Regions from separate parts of the Yokenella regensburgei genome, predicted to be linked through region 1. Evidence: predicted binding sites of a transcription regulator. Region 1 holds the regulator's gene; the other holds the start of a gene.
The links. The regulator sigma-54, encoded in region 1, starts transcription at its own class of promoters, with help from an activator protein. The targets are predictions, from matches to a motif close to GTTGGCACANNTTTCGCTNT.
Positions count from the first base shown of each region.

Region 2: glnA (glutamate--ammonia ligase) is a predicted target of sigma-54. The motif match lies at 4,065-4,084, and genes of this name have one in related genera.

Region 1 is NZ_RBIZ01000004.1:666,258-675,550, reverse strand. It holds gene arcB (aerobic respiration two-component sensor histidine kinase ArcB) at 1-2,301, shown strand, start outside; gene elbB (isoprenoid biosynthesis glyoxalase ElbB) at 2,537-3,190, shown strand; gene mtgA (monofunctional biosynthetic peptidoglycan transglycosylase) at 3,187-3,912, shown strand; gene npr (PTS phosphocarrier protein NPr) at 3,973-4,245, opposite strand; gene rapZ (RNase adapter RapZ) at 4,242-5,096, opposite strand; gene ptsN (PTS IIA-like nitrogen regulatory protein PtsN) at 5,153-5,641, opposite strand; gene hpf (ribosome hibernation promoting factor) at 5,699-5,986, opposite strand; gene rpoN (RNA polymerase factor sigma-54) at 6,009-7,442, opposite strand; gene lptB (LPS export ABC transporter ATP-binding protein) at 7,489-8,214, opposite strand; gene lptA (lipopolysaccharide ABC transporter substrate-binding protein LptA) at 8,221-8,778, opposite strand; gene lptC (LPS export ABC transporter periplasmic protein LptC) at 8,747-9,293, opposite strand, start outside.
Region 2 is NZ_RBIZ01000008.1:11,349-20,641, forward strand. It holds gene glnG (nitrogen regulation protein NR(I)) at 1-1,310, opposite strand, end outside; gene glnL (nitrogen regulation protein NR(II)) at 1,324-2,373, opposite strand; gene glnA (glutamate--ammonia ligase) at 2,568-3,977, opposite strand; gene typA (ribosome-dependent GTPase TypA) at 4,356-6,179, shown strand; gene C7387_RS21605 (GntR family transcriptional regulator) at 6,367-7,077, shown strand; gene C7387_RS21610 (sugar phosphate isomerase/epimerase family protein) at 7,085-8,065, shown strand; gene C7387_RS21615 (MFS transporter) at 8,166-9,293, shown strand, end outside.

The DNA.
Region 1 (9,293 bases):
GTCGACCTGATGATGAAGCTCGGGTTGGTGCGTTTTTCCATGCTGCTTGCACTCGCGCTGGTGGTGCTGGCGATTGTGGTGCAGATGGCCGTGACCATGGTGCTGCACGGCCAGGTTGAGAGCATTGACGTTATCCGTTCAATCTTCTTTGGGTTGTTAATCACGCCCTGGGCGGTGTATTTCCTCTCGGTGGTGGTAGAGCAGCTTGAAGAGTCGCGTCAGCGCCTGTCCCGGCTTGTTGAAAAACTTGAAGAGATGCGCGAGCGTGACCTGAAGCTCAACGTTCAGCTAAAAGACAACATTGCGCAGTTGAACCAGGAAATCAGCGATCGTGAGAAAGCGGAAGCTGAGCGTCAGGCGACCCTTGAACGTCTGAAAATTGAAATGAAAGAGCGTGAAGAAGCGCAGATTCAGCTCGAACAGCAATCCTCTTTCCTGCGTTCTTTCCTCGATGCCTCTCCCGACCTGGTTTTCTATCGTAATGAAGATAAAGAGTTCTCCGGCTGTAACCGGGCGATGGAGCTGTTAACCGGGAAGAGTGAAAAACAGCTGGTTAATCTGAAGCCGCAGGACGTATACAGCGAAGAGGCGGCGGCGAAGGTGATGGAAACCGACGAGAAGGTGTTTCGCCATAACGTGTCGCTGACCTATGAGCAGTGGCTGGACTATCCGGATGGACGCAAAGCCTGCTTCGAAATTCGTAAAGTGCCGTATTACGACCGGGTGGGGAAACGCCATGGTCTGATGGGATTTGGCCGCGATATTACCGAGCGTAAGCGCTATCAGGATGCGCTTGAGCGCGCCAGCCGCGACAAGACGACCTTCATTTCGACCATCAGCCATGAACTGCGCACACCGCTGAACGGCATCGTCGGCTTAAGCCGTATTCTGCTGGATACCGATCTCACCAGTGAGCAGGAAAAATACCTGAAAACCATTCACGTATCGGCGGTGACGTTAGGCAACATCTTTAACGACATCATCGACATGGACAAGATGGAGCGCCGCAAGGTTCAGCTCGATAACCAGCCGGTCGACTTCACCAGCTTCCTCGCAGACCTCGAAAACCTTTCCGGCCTGCAGGCGCAGCAGAAAGGTCTGCGCTTTGTGATGGAGCCCGCTCAGCCGCTGCCGCATAAGGTCATTACCGACGGTACGCGCCTGCGCCAGATCCTGTGGAATTTAATTAGCAACGCCGTCAAATTTACTCAGCAAGGGAACGTTGCAGTGCGCGTGCGCTACGATGAAGGCGATATGCTGCACTTCGAGGTGGAAGACTCGGGGATCGGTATTCCGCAGAACGAGCAGGATAAGATCTTCGCCATGTACTATCAGGTGAAAGACAGTCACGGTGGCAAACCGGCGACAGGGACCGGTATTGGTCTTGCCGTTTCGCGTCGACTGGCGAAAAACATGGGCGGGGATATCACCGTCAGTAGCCGGCCGGGCCATGGCTCCGTCTTTACTTTAACCGTGCATGCGCCTGCGGTGGCGGAAGAAGTTGATGGCACTCTTGAAGATGACGATATGCCGCTGCCGGCTCTGCATGTGCTGCTGGTTGAAGATATTGAGTTGAACGTCATTGTAGCCCGCTCTGTGCTTGAGAAACTTGGCAACAGCGTGGATGTGGCGATGACCGGGAAAGCCGCGCTGGAGATGTTTGCCCCGGGTGAATATGACCTGGTGCTGCTGGATATTCAGTTGCCGGACATGACCGGGCTGGATATTTCCCGCGAGCTGAAGCAGCGCTATCAGTCCGATGAGCTGCCGCCGCTGGTGGCGCTGACGGCTAACGTACTGAAAGACAAAAAAGAATATCTTGATGCCGGAATGGACGACGTGCTGAGTAAGCCGCTGTCCGTCCCGGCGCTGACCTCTATTATTAAGAAGTTCTGGGATACCTGTGAAGAGGAGGACGTAGTGACAGCGACCGACAGCAGCAAAACGCAGACCGTACTGGATACCGATATGCTCCAGCAGTATATCGAGCTGGTGGGACCAAAACTGATTACCGACGGCCTTGCCGTGTTCGAGAAGATGATGCCGGGGTATCTCGCGGTTCTGGAGTCTAATCTCACCGCCCGGGACCAGAAAGGCATTGTGGAAGAAGGACACAAAATCAAAGGTGCTGCGGGCTCCGTAGGCCTTCGTCACATCCAGCAGCTGGGTCAACAGATCCAGTCTCCCGATCTGCCCGCCTGGTGGGATAACGTTGGTGAATGGGTTGAAGAGATGAAAAGCGAATGGCAACAGGACGTTGAAATGCTGAAGGCGTGGGTTGCTCAGGCTGGAAAAAAATGACCCCGGCCAGGCCGGGGTGCGCGAATACTGCGCCAACACCAGGGAAATCGTGGCTGCGCCGGGATTGATTGTTGGAATGATAATACTCGGACGCAACCTGAGGATTCGGATTGCACGCCCATTAAGATAGCAAATCTTAAATATTTTGTTACGTGAATCAGTAAAATGTGTGAAGCATGGCGACTAAATCAGAATATTTAATTGGCTTTATCCAGTTTTGATTAAGGATCGAGAGATGAAAAAAGTAGGTGTCGTGCTGAGTGGTTGTGGCGTTTATGACGGCTCAGAAATTCATGAAGCAGTCCTGACGCTATTGGCAATTTCCCGTGCTGGCGCTGAAGCAGTCTGTTTTGCGCCGGATAAAAGCCAGTCTGACGTGGTCAATCACCTCGCCGGTGCGCCAATGGCGGAAACGCGTAATGTGCTTATTGAAGCCGCACGTATTTCCCGTGGCGCGATCCGCCCCCTGGCGAGCGCCAGTGCCAGCGAGCTGGATGCGCTGGTGGTTCCCGGTGGCTTTGGTGCGGCTAAAAACCTGAGCAATTTTGCCTCACAGGGTGCCGAATGTGTGGTTGATGCTGACCTTCTGGCGCTTTCACAGGCAATGCATGCGGCGGGTAAACCGCTTGGTTTTATGTGTATCGCCCCGGCGATGCTGCCGAAGATTTTCGATTTCCCGCTGCGTATCACTATTGGTACCGATATCGACACTGCGGAAGTACTCGAAGCGATGGGAGCGGAACATGTACCATGCCCGGTTGATGACATTGTTGTGGATGAAGACCATAAAGTCGTGACCACGCCGGCATACATGCTGGCACAGAACATTGCGGAAGCGGCGACCGGTATTGATAAGCTGGTCGCCCGTGTGCTGGTTCTGGCTGAATGAGTCGAGGTCGCTCCCCGCTGGCATGGGCAAAACGCCTGATTATCCGTGTTCTGCTGGTGCTGGCGGTATTCTGGGGCGGTGGTATTGTACTGTTCAGCGTGCTGCCGGTGCCCTTCTCCGCAGTGATGATTGAGCGTCAACTGGGTGCCTGGATGCGCGGTGATTTTGGCTATGTTGCCCACTCAGACTGGGTGGGCATGGATGAGATATCACCGTGGATGGGGCTTGCGGTGATTGCCGCCGAGGATCAGAAATTCCCGGACCACTGGGGGTTTGACGTCGCCGCTATCGAAAAAGCGCTGGCGCACAACGAGCGTAACACCTCGCGCGTTCGCGGTGCCTCCACCATTTCGCAGCAGACAGCGAAGAACGTTTTTTTGTGGGACGGTCGTAGTTGGCTGCGCAAAGGCCTTGAAGCGGGGCTGACGGTGGGGATTGAAACCGTCTGGAGCAAAAAGCGGATCCTGACGGTGTACCTTAACGTCGCCGAATTTGGTGAAGGGGTCTTCGGGGTTGAAGAAGCCTCACAGCGCTATTTCCATAAGCCCGCCAGTCGTTTAACAATGTCAGAAGCTGCGCTACTGGCCGCGGTTTTGCCCGCCCCGTTGCGCTATAAAGCCAGTGCGCCTTCAGGGTATGTCCGCAGCCGCCAGGCGTGGATCCTGCGTCAGATGCGACAGCTCGGAGGGGAAGGATTTATGCAGGACAATAAGCTGCACTAATGAATTGGTGGGGAGGCCGGATAGCGACGTAACCGTCTTATCCGACCTGGTTTTCACTGATTAGTCTTCGTCAAAACCGGCGTTAAACAGTGCGATGACCGCCGCCAGCGCTTCGACTTCCTGCGGGCCGCTGGCTTCTATTTCAATCTGGCGACCTTTTGCGGAATCCAGCATCAACAGCGCGATAACGCTGCTGGCTTCCGCTTCGGTGCCTTCATCGTTGCGCAGCAGCACCTCAGCGTCATACTCCTGAACCAGTTCGAACAACTTCATGGCTGGGCGAGCGTGCATGCCCAGCTTGTTGGTTATCTCAACGGTCTGTTTTACGGTCATGTTTTACGTTTTTCCAGCGTCCGGTGACGTGACTGAACGTTCTTCCCGCGGGAGCGGAAATAGTCGGCCAACTGCTCGGCGATATACACCGAACGGTGCTTACCGCCGGTACAACCGATGGCAACCGTCAGGTAGCTTCGGTTATTGGTTTCCAGCATCGGTAACCATAACTCGAGATAGCTGCGGGTCTGGTAGATAAAATTGTGAACTTCTGTGTGCCTGTCGAGGAAGGCCGCTACCGGTTTGTCCAGGCCGGTCATTGGACGCAGCTTAGGGTCCCAGTGCGGGTTCGGCAGGAAACGAACGTCGAACACGTAATCAGCATCAATCGGAATACCGTGCTTGAAGCCGAAGGATTCAAACACCATTGTCAGCTCACGCTCGCGTTTGCCAAGCAGACGAGTACGCAGCATTTCTGCCAGCTCATGCACCGACATCTCTGATGTATCGACAATAAGATCCGCGCGTGAGCGCAGCGGCTCCAGCAGGGCGCTTTCTTCATCAATAGCGCTTTCCAGCGACAGATTTTTACTGGAGAGCGGGTGCAGACGGCGAGTATCACTGTAACGGCGAATCAGCGTATTGCGATCGGCGTCGAGGAAAAGCAGCTGTGGAGAGAACGCGTCCGGCAGGTTGTTCATCGCCTGCTCGAAAATCTCCGGGGATTCGGGCATGTTACGCACGTCGATGCTGACGGCAGCCGAGATCTCGCGGTCAGCCAGCGTTTTGGCAAGCTCGGGTAACAGCACTACCGGCAGGTTGTCCACGCAGTAGAAACCCATATCTTCCAGCGCGCGCAGGGCGACGGATTTCCCCGAGCCTGAACGACCGCTGACGATCATCAGTACCATGTACCGTTTCTCCTCAGTACGAAAAAGGGTAAACACATCATCCTGTAATCTGCCTCTTACGCATCATCACTGCCTTCGGCTTCCGTAATGATTTGGTAGAGCTCTTCATCACTTTGTGCAGCCCGCAGGCGCCGGCAAATAGTCTTATCCGCCAGACGTTTGGCCACCAGCGATAGCGTATGCAGATGCGTTTTCGTCTGATCGGCAGGGACCAGCAGGGCGAAAAGCAGATCCACCGGCTGGTTGTCGATGGCATCGAACGCAATCGGGGTTTCCAGCTGCACAAAGACGCCAACGGCGCGCAGCGTATCCTCTTCCAGTTTACCGTGCGGAATGGCAATGCCATTACCGATACCGGTACTGCCCATTTTTTCGCGGGTGAGAATGGCTTCGAACACCACCTGCGGGGGCAGACTTAGCTGTTTGGCGGCCAGCTCGCTGATAATTTCCAGCGCGCGCTTTTTACTCTGGCAGTGGACGCCACTACGGGTACATTCCTGGTTAAGGACATTGCTCAGTTGAAGAGCCGAATCGTTGTTCATCATAATTTCACCTGAGCATCGCCTGATGCAGAGGTCTGTATCAGGCGAGTGCTCGGACAATTAGTGTTGTTTTAGTTTATCTTTATGCTTGTTCAGCTGTCTCGCCAGTTTGTCTATCAAACCGTCAATCGCAGCATACATATCCTGACCTTCCGCACTGGCATGAATCTCACCACCGTTGACATGCAGGGTGGCGTCTGACACATGGGTCACTTTCTCCACTTTTAACACAATATAGACCTGATTGATCCTGTCGAAATATTGTTCGAGTTTGCTGAATTTCGAATTAAGAAATTCGCGCAATGCCTCGGTGATTTCGACGTTGTGTCCTGTAATGTTGAGCTGCATAGTGTCTTCCTTATCAGTTTTATCAGACCAGTTGTTTACGCTGGTTTGATGGCGGAATGGACAGAGACTCTCGGTACTTCGCGACGGTACGGCGGGCCACCATAATGCCCTGTTCAGACAACATAGAGGTTAGCTTGCTGTCGCTCAGTGGTTTCGCGGGATTTTCCGCGGCAATTAACTTCTTCACCAGTGCGCGAATTGCCGTAGAAGAGGCTTCGCCGCCGCCCTCGGTATTCACGTGACTTGAGAAGAAATATTTAAGCTCAAAAATACCGCGCGGACTGTGCAGATACTTCTGCGTTGTCACGCGTGAAATCGTCGATTCATGCATCTCGACGGCCTGGGCGATATCGGCCAGTACCATCGGTTTCATCATCTCTTCGCCCTGTTCAAAGAAGGCCTGCTGCTGCTCGACGATGCAGCGGCTGACGCGCAGGAGCGTGTCGTTACGACTTTCCAGGCTCTTGATGAGCCACTTCGCTTCCTGCAGGTTGCTACGGATAAACTGACCGTCAGTTTCGTTGCGCACGTTGTTACCCATGGCTGCGTACTGCTGGTTTATCTGCAGGCGCGGGATACTGTCGGAGTTGAGCTCTACGACCCAGCGGGTACCCATCTTGCGTACCAGCACGTCGGGGATGACATATTCCGGCTCTCCGGTCTGAATTGACTGCCCGGGGCGTGGATCCAGCGACTGGATCAGGTTCACCGCCTCTTTCAGCACCTCTTCTTTCAGACGTGTAACACGCATCAGGGAGCGAAAGTCGTGATTGGCGAGCAGATCGAGATGATCGCTAATGATGAGCCGCGCCTCTTCCAGACGCGGTGTCTCTTTGCTGAACTGGGAGAGCTGGATAAGCAGGCAGTCGCGAAGATCCTTCGCCGCCACGCCGACCGGATCGAAGCGCTGAATGCGTTTGAGCACGGCTTCAATCTCTTCGATACCGACATCGTCGTCGCCGATACTTTCCAGAATATCCTCAACGGAAATAGTGAGGTATCCGGTGTCATCGACCGCATCGACAATCGAGGTGGCAATGGCGCGGTCGGTATCCGAGAACGGGGTCAGCTCCACCTGCCACATCAGGTAATCCTGCAGTGACTGAGTGGTCTCTCCCTGGTAGACCGGCAGTTCGTCGTCGATGTAGTCCGCGCCGGTGCCAGACGGCGTTCCGGCGGTGTAGATTTCATCCCAGCTGGCGTCGAGCGGAAGCTCTTCCGGCATCTCTTTTTGTTCGAGGGCGTCAACGGTATCAAGGGTTTCCTTGTCCGGTGTCTCCGTGGTGTCGACCTCATCGTGAAGATCGGTTTGCTCAAGCAACGGATTGCTCTCCAGCGCTTGCTGAAGCTCTTGTTGAAGCTCCAGCGTCGAGAGTTGTAGCAGGCGAATGGCCTGTTGCAGCTGCGGCGTCATGGCGAGCTGTTGGCTGAGTCTTAACTGCAAACCTTGCTTCATGTTCAGGTCATTAATCTCCAGGAGTTACAACAATGACACTACCCTATCAGAGTCTGAAGTCTTCCCCAAGGTAGACGCGCTTAACATGCTCATCTTCGAGGATTTCTTTTGGCGTTCCGTGAGCTATGAGGTGTCCCTGGCTCACAATATAAGCTCGCTCACAGACGGCCAGCGTCTCGCGGACGTTATGGTCGGTTATCAGGACACCGAGACCGCTGTCACGCAGGTGCTCGATAATGCGTTTGATGTCGATAACGGAGATCGGGTCTACACCGGCGAAAGGTTCATCAAGCAGGATGAATTTCGGGTTGGCAGCCAGGGCGCGGGCGATTTCCACACGGCGGCGTTCACCACCGGAAAGCGCCTGACCGAGGTTGTCGCGCAGGTGCTCAATGTGGAACTCTTCCATCAGCTCGTTGGCGCGATCGACGCGCTGTTCGTTGCTGAGATCGTCACGGATCTGCAGTACAGCCATCAGGTTATCGTACACGCTCAGACGGCGGAAAATGGACGCTTCCTGCGGCAGGTAGCCAATGCCACGACGGGCGCGGGCATGCAGCGGCAGCAGGCTGATATCTTCATCATCGATGATAATATTACCCGCGTCGCGTGGAACGATGCCGACCACCATATAAAAGGTGGTGGTTTTACCCGCACCGTTAGGGCCAAGCAGGCCCACAATCTCGCCGGAGTTGACGGTCAGACTGACATCTTCCACCACGCGGCGGCCTTTATAAGCCTTGGCGAGATTCTTTGCAGTTAATGTTGCCATAACGAATTAGTTACTCTTCTTTTGCGCCGGAGCCGGGCTGTTGCCGTTTTTGTTCTGCAGCTGTGACGGTACCAGAACGGTGGTCACGCGTTTGCCTTTATCGCTAAAGGCCTGCATTTTCTGCTCTTTGACCAGGTAGGTTATCTTGTCGCCTGTAATGTTGCTGTCGAGCTGTTCAAGATACGCATTGCCGGTCAGCACCACGAAATCGTTCTGCAGTTCATAATGCATTTTAGAGGCGTGACCTTTCACCGGTTTGCCGCTGTCCTGCATTTGGTAGAAGGTCGCCGGGTTACCAAAACCGTCGATCACTTCTTTGCCTTTTTCGCCTTCCGGACGCGTTACCACGACCTTATCGGCATTGATTTTGATGGTGCCCTGGGTCACGACGACGTTACCGGTGAAGGTGACGATGTTCCCCTGCATGTCCAGCGACTGAGTGTCAGACTCAATATGAATAGGCTGATCGGTATCACCGGTTAACGCCAGTGCCGGCAGACTGGCCGCCAGCAGCGTGCTGGCGAGCGCTAATTTAAGGCTTAGTTTGTGTGTTCTGAATTTCATATGAGGTTCTAACCTTTTCAATCAGCTCGGCGTTTTTGCTGCGTAGATTTCCGCGCATTTTCAGGCCGCTGGAATTAAATGTGGTTCCGTACAGTGTTACCAGATCATCAGACGTGACATCCTGAGTGATCAAGTTAATCTGAGCGTTGTCCGTTGTAATTTTACGCAGTTGTGAGTCTGCCGTCAGCGCGTTAACTTCAACGTGTCCGTACAGATACAACATGCGGTCGTTAGTGAGTTTGGCTTTATCGGCCTTAATTGACCAGGTTGGCACTTTGTTGACGTCAAAGGTGGTCAACACCGGGTTGGTAAACCACGAAATGGCCTGGTCAGAAAAATACTCCACGTGCTCCGCAATCAAGCGGTAAGTCAGCGCACCCTCTGGGCTGTAGACGACCGTATCGGAGTGCTCACTCTTGTAAGTCGGTTCGTTAGGGTTGGCGACTATCTCCTTCGTATCGTCTTTGCTCGCCAGATTTACGCCGATAAGAATCAGCGCAATCAGCGATAGCAGA
Region 2 (9,293 bases), on a different contig from region 1:
GCCGTCGTTAAGAGCGTGCGCTCCATCTCCGGCTGCGCTTCGGAAAGCAGATTTTGATGACCGGAACGCAGCGCGCGATCGGCCCACTGTGCCAGCAGCGTAGCCCAGCTGTCCGAGAGGGCATGTGCGGTAGTTTCCGGTACGGTCGACTCAAACAGTTCGCCCGGTAAATCCTGAATCAGGACCTCCTGGCCTGCGGCCATCACGGTCAGCCAGCGGCAGGTGTTCTCCAACTGGCGTACGTTCCCAGGCCAGGCAAGACGCGTGAGCGCGGCTTCGGTTTCCGGGTGCAGCTGTTTGGCTTCAACGCCCAGCTCGCGGGCGGCATCCTGCAGGAAGTGGCGGGCCAGACGAGGAATGTCTTCCCGGCGCTCGCGCAGCGGCGGCAGGTGGACGCGAATGACGTTCAGACGGTGGAATAAATCCTCACGGAATTTACCTTCCCGAACGCGCAGTTCCAGATTCTGGTGGGTGGCGGCAATGATGCGCACATCCACCTTCACCGGCGCATAGCCACCAACGCGATAGAACTGTCCGTCGGCAAGAACACGCAGCAGTCGGGTTTGCACATCAAGCGGCATATCGCCGATTTCATCCAGGAACAGCGTGCCGCCGTCGGCCTGCTCGAAGCGCCCCTGACGCACCGTATTGGCGCCGGTGAACGCGCCTTTCTCATGACCAAACAGTTCCGATTCGATAAGATCCTTCGGAATTGCCGCCATGTTCAGGGCGATAAAGGGGGAGGAGGCGCGTGGGCTATGGCGATGCAGCGCATGTGCGACCAGCTCTTTACCAGTACCGGATTCACCGTTGATAAGTACGCTTATCGATGAACGCGACAAGCGGCCAATAATACGAAATACATCCTGCATCGCCGGCGCTTCACCGATGATGTCGGTTGTCGGGCCAAATACCGGTGCATTGCGCGGCTGTTGTTGTTCCTGATAATGGCTGATAGCGCGTTCAACCAGCGCTACCGCCTCATCAATATCAAAGGGTTTTGGCAGGTAATCGAATGCCCCCTGCTGGTAGGCGCTGACGGCAGCATCCAGATCGGAGTGGGCGGTCATTATGATGACCGGAAGCATCGGATGGCGCTGTTTAATCTGCTTCAGCAGCGCCAGGCCGTCCATTCCCGGCATACGGATATCTGACAACAGCACGTCCGGGGTTTTGGTCGTCAGGGCTTCCAGCACCTCGGCACCGCTCTCAAAAGCGGTGCAGGTCAGCCCTGCGCCAGCAAGCGCGCGTTCCAGTACCCAGCGGATTGAGCTATCGTCATCAACAATCCAGGCTATCCCTCGTTGCATACACTAAACCCCTCTATTTCCTGATTGGCAGGTAAACCGAAAACTCGGTATGACCCGGCCAACTGGTAAATTCAATTTTGCCGGAGTGTTGATCAATTAAATTACGCGCTATCGACAAGCCAAGACCGGTACCACCTTCGCGCCCGCTGACCATCGGGTAAAACAGCGTGTCTTGCAGATGTGGCGGAATGCCCGGCCCGTTATCTTCTACATCGATACGTGCCGTCAGGCGGTAGCGAACGCCGTGCAGCGTGAGCTGGAATGCTGTGCGGGTGCGCAAAATTATCTCGCCACCCTCCGGGCCCAGCGCCTGCAGTGCATTGCGCACGATGTTCAGCAGCACCTGCTCAATCTGGTCAGGATCGTGCGGCAGCTCCGGCAGGCTGGGGTCATAATCGCGGATCAGACGAACGTTATCCGGCAGCTCCATCGATACCAGGTTAAACACGCGCTCGGCAACTTTGTGAATACTCTCGGTCACATGCATGCCGGGGAGCTGCGGCCCGAGCAGTCTGTCTACCAGATTACGCAGGCGATCGGCCTGTTCGATAATCATTTTGGTGTATTCCAGGAGCGATGGGTCGGGCAATGCTTTGCTCAGCAGCTGTGCGGCACCGCGCAGGCCGCCCAGCGGGTTTTTAATTTCATGAGCCAGGCCGCGAACCAGGTCACGTGCCGCGACCTGCTGTGCGTGCTGCAATTGCTCCTGGCTCAGGCGTCGCTGGTTATCCATCGGCGACAGCTCAAGCAAGATCATGCCGTCAGGCAGCCGCTGTGCGGTCAGTGACAGTACATGCGATCGGCCGTCAATCACCAGCGTGACTTCGTTATCGGTGAAGCCTTGTCCACCGGCCAGGCTTTCATGCATCAGGCCGATATTCAGCGAAAAATAGCTCAACAGTTCGGGAAGCGGGGTGCCAAAGAGTTTGCGCGAGCTTTGTGCCAGCAGCTGTTGTGCCGCCGGGTTCGCGTAATGCACCGCGAGGTCGTCATCGACCAGCAAGATACTGTTAATCAGAGAGTTAAGGATCTGCCCAGCATCGGGCAGCATGCCTGTTGCCATCCAGCAGTCCTCCAGTTGAATGCACCAATTTAGTGCATTATAGCTTCTTGTCGGCGAAAAGCGCGTGAGATCAGATTGTTGGTGGAGAAAAAAGCCCATCCTGGGATGGGCTAAAGTTTCCACGGCAACTTACAACCTCCGTTTACTGCGCTGTCTCCGATGGTGGCAGCGCATTCGCGGAGTATTACGACAACTTAAACGCTGTAATACAGTTCAAACTCAACCGGGTGCGGCGTCATGCGAACGCGGTCGTTTTCTTCCAGACGCAGCGCGATGTAAGCATCGATAGCTTCGTCGGTGAACACACCACCTGCGGTCAGGAACTCGCGGTCGGCGTTCAGTTCGTTCAGTGCTTCTTCCAGAGAGCCTGCAACCTGTGGGATCTCTTTCGCTTCTTCCGGCGGCAGGTCGTACAGGTTTTTATCCATGGCTTCGCCCGGATGGATTTTGTTCTTAATACCGTCGAGGCCAGCCATCAGCAGTGCTGCGAAGCACAGGTACGGGTTAGCCGCCGGGTCAGGGAAGCGCACTTCGATACGACGTGCTTTCGGGCTTGCAACCACCGGGATACGGATAGAGGCAGAGCGGTTACGAGCTGAGTAGGCCAGCATAACCGGCGCTTCATAACCCGGGACCAGACGCTTGTAGGAGTTTGTGGTCGGGTTAGACAGGGCGTTGATGGCTTTTGCGTGTTTGATAACACCGCCGATGTAATGCAGCGCCATTTCAGACAGGCCAGCGTATTTGTCGCCAGAGAACAGGTTGGTACCGTTCTTGGACAGAGACATGTGGCAGTGCATACCGGAACCGTTATCACCGAACATCGGTTTTGGCATGAAGGTCGCAGTTTTACCGAAACGGTGCGCCACGTTGTGCACGACGTATTTGTAGATCTGAATTTCGTCCGCTTTTTTGGTCATGGTGTTGAAGCGGGTAGCGATTTCGTTCTGGCCAGCAGTCGCCACTTCGTGGTGATGTGCTTCAACCACCAGGCCCATTTCTTCCATGATAAGGCACATGGTAGAACGGATGTCCTGAGAGGAATCGACCGGAGGAACCGGGAAGTAACCGCCTTTCACGCCTGGACGGTGACCTTTGTTACCACCTTCATATTTGGTGGAAGAGTTCCATGCACCTTCGATATCGTCGATGGCAACGTGGGAACCGGAGATAGAAGCCCCGAAGCGGATGTCGTCAAACAGGAAGAATTCTGGCTCTGGCCCGAACAGCACGGTATCCGCGATGCCGGTAGAACGCAGGTACTCTTCAGCGCGTTTAGCGATAGAGCGCGGGTCGCGATCGTAGCCCTGCAGGGTGCCTGGCTCGAGGATGTCGCAGCGAATGATCAGCGTCGGTTCTTCAAAGAACGGGTCAATAAGCGCAGTGGTATGGTCCGGCATCAGCACCATGTCTGATTCGTTAATGCCTTTCCAGCCGCCAATCGAGGAGCCGTCAAACATTTTGCCTTCTTCGAAGAATTCAGCATTTACCTGATGAGCAGGAATGGTGACGTGCTGTTCTTTACCTTTGGTATCGGTGAAGCGCAGATCAACAAACTTCACTTCATGCTCGTTCAGCATCGTCAAAACGTGTTCAGCGGACATACTTAAACTCTCCCGGATTGGTCATTGTCGTCGTGGTAACGAACTACATAACACTGCTTCTGATGGCGTTGTTGCCGTAAATTTATTAAAGCGAAAACTGTGCCAACTTTTAAATGCCCCCCAAAACGCTGTATCATGCGCACCACAGTGCAAAAGGGCTGCACCAGTTTGGATTCATTGCACCAGTATAGTGCTTCAATGTGAACATTAGGCACCATATTGGTGCAATTTTGTAAATTTGGCCCTTTTCCTTGTCCGTGAAAGCGATCACAAAGCAACTCTGCAATACTTGTTTGCGGAGGATGTTTGTGATCCTGTTTTGTAGTGCGATTAATCCGTGTACAATAACGCGCTATTTCTAATGCCTGAGGCAAAGTTGTGATCGAAAATTTGCGTAACATCGCCATCATCGCCCACGTTGACCATGGTAAAACGACCCTGGTTGATAAGCTGCTGCAGCAATCCGGTACGTTCGACGCGCGTGCCGAGACCCAAGAGCGTGTGATGGACTCCAACGATTTGGAGAAAGAGCGTGGGATTACCATCCTCGCGAAAAACACCGCTATCAAATGGAATGACTACCGTATCAACATCGTTGATACCCCAGGGCACGCCGACTTCGGTGGTGAAGTTGAACGTGTTATGTCCATGGTTGACTCTGTGCTGCTGGTCGTTGATGCAATGGATGGCCCAATGCCGCAGACGCGCTTCGTGACCAAAAAGGCATTTGCCCACGGTCTGAAGCCAATCGTTGTTATCAACAAAGTTGACCGCCCTGGCGCGCGTCCTGACTGGGTTGTTGATCAGGTATTCGACCTGTTCGTTAACCTCGACGCGACCGACGAGCAGCTGGACTTCCCTATCGTTTACGCTTCTGCGCTGAACGGTATCGCTGGTCTGGACCACGAAGATATGGCGGACGACATGACCCCGCTGTACCAGGCGATTGTTGACCGTGTACCAGCGCCGGACGTTGACCTGGATGGTCCGTTCCAGATGCAGATCTCTCAGCTCGATTACAACAACTACGTTGGTGTAATCGGCATCGGTCGTATCAAGCGCGGTAAAGTGAAGCCGAACCAGCAGATCACTATCGTTGATAGCGAAGGCAAAACCCGTAACGGTAAAGTGGGTAAAGTACTGACTCACTTGGGTCTTGAGCGTATCGAAAGTGATGTAGCAGAAGCAGGCGACATCATTGCTATCACCGGTCTGGGTGAGCTGAACATCTCTGACACCATCTGCGACACGCAGGCGGTTGAAGCGCTGCCAGCCCTGTCTGTTGATGAGCCGACCGTTTCCATGTTCTTCAACGTCAACACCTCTCCGTTCTGTGGTAAAGAAGGTAAATACGTTACCTCTCGTCAGATCCTTGACCGCCTGAACAAAGAGCTGGTGCACAACGTTGCACTGCGTGTAGAAGAAACCGCCGACGCTGACGCCTTCCGCGTTTCCGGCCGTGGTGAACTGCACCTGTCCGTTCTGATTGAAAACATGCGTCGTGAAGGTTTCGAGATGGCGGTTTCCCGTCCGAAAGTTATCTTCCGCGAAATCGACGGCCGTAAGCAAGAGCCGTTCGAGAACGTAACGCTGGACGTCGAAGAGCAGCACCAGGGTTCTGTCATGCAGGCTCTGGGTGAGCGTAAAGGCGACCTGAAAAACATGAATCCGGACGGAAAAGGCCGCGTACGTCTCGACTACGTGATCCCAAGCCGTGGTCTGATCGGCTTCCGTTCTGAGTTCATGACCATGACCTCCGGTACCGGCCTGCTGTACTCTACCTTCAGCCACTACGACGACGTTCGTCCGGGTGATGTTGGTCAGCGTAACAACGGCGTACTGATCTCCAACGGTCAGGGTAAAGCGGTTGCGTTCGCGCTGTTCGGTCTGCAGGATCGCGGTAAGCTGTTCCTGGGTCACGGTGCTGAAGTTTACGAAGGCCAGATCATCGGTATTCACAGTCGTTCTAACGACCTGACTGTAAACTGCCTGACCGGTAAGAAACTGACCAACATGCGTGCTTCCGGTACTGACGAAGCGACCGTTCTGGTTCCGCCTATCAAGATGACCCTGGAGCAGGCTCTGGAGTTTATCGATGACGACGAACTGGTAGAAGTTACCCCAACCTCTATCCGTATCCGTAAGCGTCATCTGACCGAGAACGACCGTAAACGCGCAATGCGCGGTGCGAAAGAAGACTAATTCAGCGCTTCTTAGCCGATACAAACCCTGCCTCCTGAGGCGGGGTTTTTTTTGCCCTGAGTACGGCTCCCTTATCCACGAAGAGAACCCCGTCACATATCTTTCCAAAGCCTGAGGTTCACATTGCATTCCATTTTGTCGACAGAGTAAGATTGATTCATCTGGTTTAAACCAAATGGATTAAACAATGGAAAAGAATCCGTCGACCGTCGAGAACGCAAAAGAAAAACTGGATCACTGGTTGAAGCAAGGCATCACCCCGGTCGGGGGAAAGCTCCCTTCAGAGCGAGAGCTGGGAGAGCTGCTGGGGATTAAGCGTATGACCCTGCGCCAGGCCCTCTTAAACCTTGAGGCGGAGTCCAGGATCTTCCGCAAAGACCGCAAAGGGTGGTTTGTGACCCAGCCCCGTTTCAACTATAGCCCGGAGCTTTCCGCGAGCTTCCAGCGTGCGGCGCTGGAGCAGGGACGCGAACCGTCCTGGGGGTTTATCGATAAAAGCTGTGTATCGCAGTTCCCACAGGCTGCAGCCCCATTGCTCAGCGCGGCAGCTTCTGAAGAGCTGTACTGCATTACCGGTTGGGGAGCGCTGGAAGGGCATAAGGTGTTTTATCATGAAACCTATATTAACCCGCAGGTGGCTCCCGGTTTTATTGAGCAGCTTGAAAGTCAGTCATTCACCAGCGTCTGGGAAAAATCATATAACAAAGACGTGATTATAAAAAAACTTGCCTTTAAACCCGTAAGAATGTCTGGAGACGTGAGTAAATTTATTGGCGGCTCATCCGGTATGCCAGCGATCCTGATTGAAAAGCATCGGGCAGATAGCCATGGCAATATTGTACAAATAGACATTGAATATTGGCGCTTTGAGGCAGTCGATCTCTTTATAAACTTGTAGGTATGTTATGGTCACCAAAGAAAATGCAGGGAAAATACTTTCTCGTGTAGATAATATCCCGCTGTATCTTCACGCCTATGCTTATCATCTGAATATGCGTCTGGAACGTATATTACCCGGTGATTTACTGGATATCGCTCATGAGAACCATCTGCGTGGGGTAAAAGTCCATGTTCTGGATGGTGAGCGCTATTCGCTGGAAAATATGCAGGATACTGAGCTGGCGGCGTTTGGTGATAAGGCCCGTCGTCTCGCGCTGGATGTGCATATTGAAACCAGCGCTTCCGACAAAGACACTATCGATACCGCAGTGCGCATCGCGCTGAAAACCGGCGCGACATCGGTTCGGTTCTATCCGCGCTATGAAGGGCATGTGCAGGAAGTCATGGCAAAAATCGCCCAGGATATTGGCTATATCAAAGCACAATATCAGCACAGTGGGCTGACGTTTACCCTCGAGCAGCACGAAGACCTGAAGAGCCATGAGCTGGTGGCGCTGATTGAGCAAAGCGGGATGCCGGAGCTTTCGCTGTTGTTCGACTTTGCGAATATGATTAACGCCAATGAACACCCGCTGCAGGCGCTTGCGACGATGTCGCCCTGCGTGACCCAGGTACACATCAAAGATGCGCTGATTGTGCCAGAAGACGGCGGCCTGGGGCATAAGGCCTGTATCTCCGGAGAGGGTGATATGCCGTTTAAGGCGCTGCTGACTGAACTTATCTGCCTCGGAGAAGCACAGCCGCAGGTCATGGCCTACGGGCTTGAAGAAGAGGTGGATTACTTCGCCCCGGCGTTCCGCTTTGAAAATGAAGGCGATAACCCGTGGATCCCGTGGCGGCAGATGAGTGAAACCCCGTTACCAGAAGCGACTCACCTGGAAGAGCGCTTAGTGAAAGAAAAACAGGATGCCATTCAACAAATTCGCTTCGTCAGAGAGGTTCTTCAGCAAATAAAAGCAGAGGCAACGCACATTTTAAATCACTAATAATAAACATTCTCATATTTTAATAAATCCATTCATTAAGAATGGACGGGGTTCTATTACCTAATTTAAGACAGTGGCATTTATGCCATTAGGGGATTCTATGCTCACAAAAAAGAAATGGGCGCTTTTTAGTTTATTAACGCTTTGTGGCGGTACTATATATAAACTGCCCTCTCTGAAAGACGCATTCTATATACCGATGCAGGAGTATTTTCATCTGAGCAACGGGCAGATAGGTAATGCGATGTCGGTGAACTCGTTTGTCACCACGATTGGCTTTTTCCTGTCGATTTACTTTGCTGACAAACTGCCACGTAAATACACGATGTCTGTCTCCTTAATTGCGACAGGTTTGCTGGGTATTTATCTGTCAACGATGCCGGGCTACTGGGGCATCCTGTTCGTCTGGGCGCTGTTTGGTGTCACCTGCGATATGCTGAACTGGCCGGTATTGCTTAAATCCGTCAGCCGTCTGGGTAACAGTGAGCAGCAGGGGCGCCTGTTTGGCTTCTTCGAAACCGGTCGCGGGATTGTTGACACCATTGTGGCATTTACCGCGCTGGCGGTCTTTACCTGGTTCGGAAGCGGCCTGCTGGGCTTCAAAGCGGGGATCTGGTTCTATTCGGCCATCGTTATTCTGGTGGGGATAATCATCTTCTTTGTGCTTAATGATAAAGAGGAAGCTCCGGCGAAGGCGGTGAATGAGTCACAGGACGCACCGAAAAATACCAGCATGACTTCGGTACTGAAAGATAAGACCATCTGGCTTATCGCTTTCAACGTCTTCTTTGTGTATGCGGTCTACTGCGGGCTGACGTTCTTCATTCCGTTCCTGAAGAACATCTACCTTCTGCCGGTGGCGCTGGTCGGGGCTTACGGCATCATCAACCAGTACTGCCTGAAGATGATTGGTGGGCCAATCGGTGGAATGATTTCCGACAAAATCCTGAAATCGCCCAGCCGTTATCTGAGCTACACCTTCATGATTAGCTTTGTCGCGCTGCTGGTACTCATCATGTTGCCGCATGAAAGTATGCCGGTATACCTCGGCATGGCCTGTACCTTAGGCTTTGGTGCTATCGTGTTTACCCAGCGCGCGGTCTTCTTTGCGCCAATTGGTGAAGCCAGAATCGCGGAGAACCACACCGGTGCGGCAATGGCGCTGGGGAGCTTTATCGGTTACGCCCCGGCGATGTTCTGTTTTAGCCTGTACGGCTATATTCTGGAT